Regions from separate parts of the Pseudomonas sp. LS.1a genome, predicted to be linked through region 2. Evidence: riboswitches for the same ligand, from Rfam matches in the RefSeq annotation. Region 2 holds a riboswitch; the other holds the start of a gene.
The links. A riboswitch is a leader RNA that binds a small molecule or an ion and turns the genes downstream of it on or off. The one in region 2 is predicted to bind cobalamin.
Positions count from the first base shown of each region.

Region 1: it holds a riboswitch for cobalamin, as region 2 does, so the genes downstream of both, MKK04_RS14320 (CbtB domain-containing protein) here and MKK04_RS09545 (ABC transporter substrate-binding protein) in region 2, are expected to answer to the same signal.

Region 1 covers NZ_CP092827.1:3,100,548-3,102,740, forward strand. Annotated here, with positions in the region: gene MKK04_RS14315 (GNAT family N-acetyltransferase) at 1-280, shown strand, start outside; cobalamin riboswitch at 499-722, shown strand; gene MKK04_RS14320 (CbtB domain-containing protein) at 816-1,004, shown strand; gene MKK04_RS14325 (CbtA family protein) at 1,014-1,700, shown strand; gene MKK04_RS14330 (cobalamin biosynthesis protein) at 1,700-2,086, shown strand; gene cobM (precorrin-4 C(11)-methyltransferase) at 2,119-2,193, shown strand, end outside.
Region 2 covers NZ_CP092827.1:2,077,230-2,079,422, reverse strand. Annotated here, with positions in the region: gene MKK04_RS09550 (DUF1624 domain-containing protein) at 1-604, shown strand, start outside; cobalamin riboswitch at 633-829, shown strand; gene MKK04_RS09545 (ABC transporter substrate-binding protein) at 941-1,951, shown strand; gene MKK04_RS09540 (FecCD family ABC transporter permease) at 1,951-2,193, shown strand, end outside.

The DNA of each region.
Region 1 (2,193 bases), 1.0 Mb from region 2:
GTATTTCTATAGCTACTCGACCTGGCTAGGTCGCAACGGCATCTACCTGGAAGACCTGTACATCACCCCTGAGCAACGCGGCGACGGCGCCGGGCGACAGTTGCTGCAACACATTGCCCGCGAGGCAGTGGCGAATAATTGCGGGCGGCTGGAATGGAGCGTGCTGGACTGGAACGAACCGGCGATCGGCTTCTACCAGAAGCTGGGGGCCGAGGCGCAGGATGAGTGGGTGCGCTACCGGCTGGATGGGGACAAGCTGGCGGCGTTTGCCCGGGGATAACCGGGGGCGCTTGCGTCCGGTTTCCGGTCAAGCCCGCTCTCCTGGAACTGCGCATCACTCGGCAGGGGCACTGTGGGAGCGGCTTCAGCCGCGAACACCGGCGCAGCCGGTGCCATGCACCGCGTTGGATTCTTCGCGGCTGAAGCCGCTCCCACAGGATGCCCGGAGCCCCCGCAAACTCAATTCTGGCAATTGACGCCAGCCCCGCCCCATGCTCTCCTTATGCCTCGCGTTCAGGTGCCCCCCATGGGGGTGAAACGGGAAACCGGTGCGTCGCAGGCCCTCCAGCAGGGCCGGACAAGGCCGGTGCTGCCCCCGCAACGGTAAGCGAGCGAAGCGTCTTTGCCACTGTGCCCGGTCACCCGGCATGGGAAGGTGACGCCTTCCAGGAGCCTGGCTCCTCCTCGCAAGCCCGGAGACCGGCCTGGCGTTCATGAACACCCCGCGGTGGGCGGGCGCTGTTGCATTCCCCTGGGCCGCCACGCTCGGGGCTGCCGCGCTTGCCCATTGCCCACAAAAAGCAGAGGAACGCGTCATGCCCGTCACCAGCGCCAAGCAACATAGCATCACCACCCCCGTCACCCTCAGCCAGCGTGTCGTTATCGCCGTGGGCGCCAGCCTGCTGGGCCTGTGCCTGGTGTACTTCGCCGGCTTCTCGCACATCGAGGCCGTGCACAACGCCGCCCACGACACCCGCCACAGCGCCGCCTTCCCCTGCCACTGAGTACGCCCGATGATCACACGCATTGCCCGTACCGCGGGCTTCAGCGGGCTACTGGCGGCCTTGCTGCTGACCCTGCTGCAAAGCTTCTGGGTCGCCCCGCTGATTCTCGAGGCAGAAACCTACGAGTCCGCGGCCCCGGCCGCCCAGCACGAACATGCTGGCGAAGTGGCCGCCCATGAACACAGCGCCGAAGCCTGGTCGCCGGAAGACGGCTGGCAGCGGGTACTGTCCACCACCGGCGGCAACCTGGTGGTCGCGGTCGGTTTCGCCCTGATCCTCACCGCCCTTTACAACCTGCGCGAACCAAAGCGTGCCGCCACCGGTGCGTTGTGGGGCCTGGCCGGCTTTGCCGTGTTCTGCCTGGCCCCGACCCTGGGCCTGCCGCCGGAACTGCCAGGTACCGCAGCCGCCGACCTGGGACAACGCCAGGCCTGGTGGGTCGGCACCGCCAGTGCCACTGCGCTGGGCCTGGCCCTGCTGGTGTTCGCCCGCCACTGGTTGCTGAAGGCGCTGGGTGCCGTGCTGCTGGTCATTCCCCATGTAATCGGTGCACCGCAACCCGAAGTGCACGAGAGCCTGGCCCCTGCCGCATTGGAAACCCAGTTCAAAGTGGCCTCCTGGCTGACCAACGCTGCCTTCTGGCTGGCCCTGGGCCTGCTTAGCGCCTGGCTGTTCCGACGCTCCAGCAAGGCCTGATGCCAGCCTTTTACGCCGGCATCGGCTGCCGCCGGGGTTGCCCGGCGGATACGCTGGAAACCCTGCTACGCCAGGCCCTGGACAACCAGGGCCTGGCGTTGGCCGACCTGCATGGCATCGCCAGCATCGGCCTGAAGGCCGACGAAGCCGGCTTGCAGCAGTTGGCCGAACGCCTCGACGTGCCCTTGGTGTTGTACGATACCGCGCAGTTGCAACCCTACGAACACCAACTCAGCCACCGTTCCGCCACAGCCCATACCCACAGCAGCTGCTGGGGCGTGGCCGAGAGTGCGGCGCTGGCCCTGGCAAGTCAGCGGCTTGGCACGGCCAGTTTGCTGCTGACGCGCCAGGTACTGGGCCCGGCCACCCTCGCCCTGGCCTGTTGAACGTTCTCCCCTCTTTCTTGCAAGGACTTTCCATGACGGTCTACTTCATCGGCGCCGGCCCCGGCGACCCGGAACTGATCACGGTCAAGGGCCAAAGGCTGATCCGC
Region 2 (2,193 bases):
TGAGTTCTCCGAAAGCCTGCGCCTGCGCACCTCCTACCCGGTGCTGCCGTGGATCGGTGTCATCGCCCTGGGCTACGGCCTTGGCCCGTGGTTCGCCCGTGGCAGCGAGGCCGGCCAGCGCCAGCATCGCCTGCTGCTGGCCGGGTTGATCGCGCTGCCGGGCTTTGTCGTGCTGCGCCTGCTCAACGGCTACGGCGAGGCGCCGTGGAGCGCTTACCCAACCCTCACGCAAACCCTGATGAGCTTCTTCAACATCACCAAGTACCCACCGTCGCTGCTGTTCCTGGCCCTGACCCTGGGCTGTGGCCTGCTGTTGCTGCGCGCTTTCGAACGCGCCGGCCAGGCCCGCTGGATCAGCGCCCTGGCGGTGTTCGGTGCAGCCCCCATGTTCTTCTACCTGCTGCACCTGTATGTGCTGAAGCTGCTGTACCTGGCCAGCGTGGCGCTGTTCGGCCGCAACCATGGCGACTACTTCGGCTTCGACGGCATCGCCGCGGTGTGGCTGGGGGCGGTGCTGCTGGCGGTTTCGCTGTACCTGCCGGTACGCTGGTTCGCCCGCCTGAAGGCGCGGCGGCGCGACATCACCTGGCTGAAGTACTTCTGAAAAGCGTTTTCACCCGGCGGCGCGATGGTCTACCATGCCGGCCGCCGGTTTCCACCACGGAATCAATAGGGAATCCCAGGCCCGCCAATTCGGGCCAAACGGAACTGCCCCCGCAACTGTAGGTGCCGAGCCTGCTCCATCGATGCCACTGGGCCACCAACCCGGGAAGGCGGAGCCAGGCCATGACGCACCAGTCAGGAGACCTGCCGGCCTACATTCACCAACCGGCGGGGTGTCCGGGATTGGCTATCAGTGTTGCCCCTGCCGCCAGCGGGGGCTCGACGATGCCTGTCCGTGCGTTCCTCACCCGAACTGTCCGATAGGAGATCGCCCAGCATGCTGCCCCGTTTTGCCACCCTGCTCGCCAGCCTCGGCCTCACCGGCCTGGCCCAGGCTGCTGCCACCCACTACCCGCTGACGGTCGACAACTGCGGCAAACCGCAAACCTTCGCCCAGGCGCCGGAGCGCGCGGTCACCATTGGCCAGGCCGGTACCGAGATGCTCTACGCGCTGGGGCTGGGTGACAAACTGGCGGCCACCTCGCTGTGGTTCAACAACGTGCTGCCCGAGTACCAGGTACAGAACGACAAGGTGCCGCGCCTGGCCGACAACGAGCCCAGCTTCGAGGCAGTAGTGGGCAAGCGCCCGCAACTGGTGACGGTGCAGTTCGAATGGATGGTCGGTGCCCAGGGGGCGGTCGGCACCCGTGAGCAGTTCGATGAACTGAGTATCCCCACCTACCTGCTGCCGTCGGACTGCGAAGGCAAGGACAACCTGGTGGGCGCCGACGGCACCCGCCTGCAGGCGTTCCAGGTCGAAAGCATCTACAAGAGCGTCAGCCAGCTGGCGGAAATCTTCGACGTGCAGGACCGTGGCACAGCCCTGAATGCCGAGCTCAGAAACCGCCTGGACAGCGCCAAGGCGCAACTGGCCGGCAAGGATCTGTCCACCACCTCGGCATTGTTCTGGTTCTCCAGCGCCGACCTGCACATCGACCCCTACGTAGCAGGCCGCCAGGGGGTCGCCGATTTCATGCTGCGCACCCTCGGCGTGCGCAACGTGGTCGAGTCCAGCGAAGAGTGGCCGACCGTTGGCTGGGAAACCCTGGCCAAGGCCAACCCCACCTGGCTGATCATCGCCCGCATGGACCGCCGCCGCTACCCCGCCGACGACTATCAGAAGAAGCTGGCATACCTGCGCAGCGACCCGGTAACGCGCAACATGGACGCGGTGAAACACGACCGCATCATCATCCTCGACGCCGACGCCATGCAGGCCGGCATTCGCTTGTTCAGCGGCCTGCAGACGCTGGCCGCCGCCTTCACCAGCGGCAAAGCAGCCCAGTGATGATGCGCCTGTTACCGATCGCCGTTGCCCTGGTCGCCCTGTTGGCGGCCTTGCTGGCCGGCACCGCCATCGGCGAAACCAACCTGTCACCCGGCGTGGTCGGCCAGGTGCTGGCCAACCACCTGTGGCAGGCCGGCTACCCGGTCGACCCGATCGACGCCGGCATCATCTGGAACTACCGCCTGACCCGCACCCTGGTCGCTGCGGCCTGCGGCGCCGGCCTGGCCATCTGCGGCGTGATC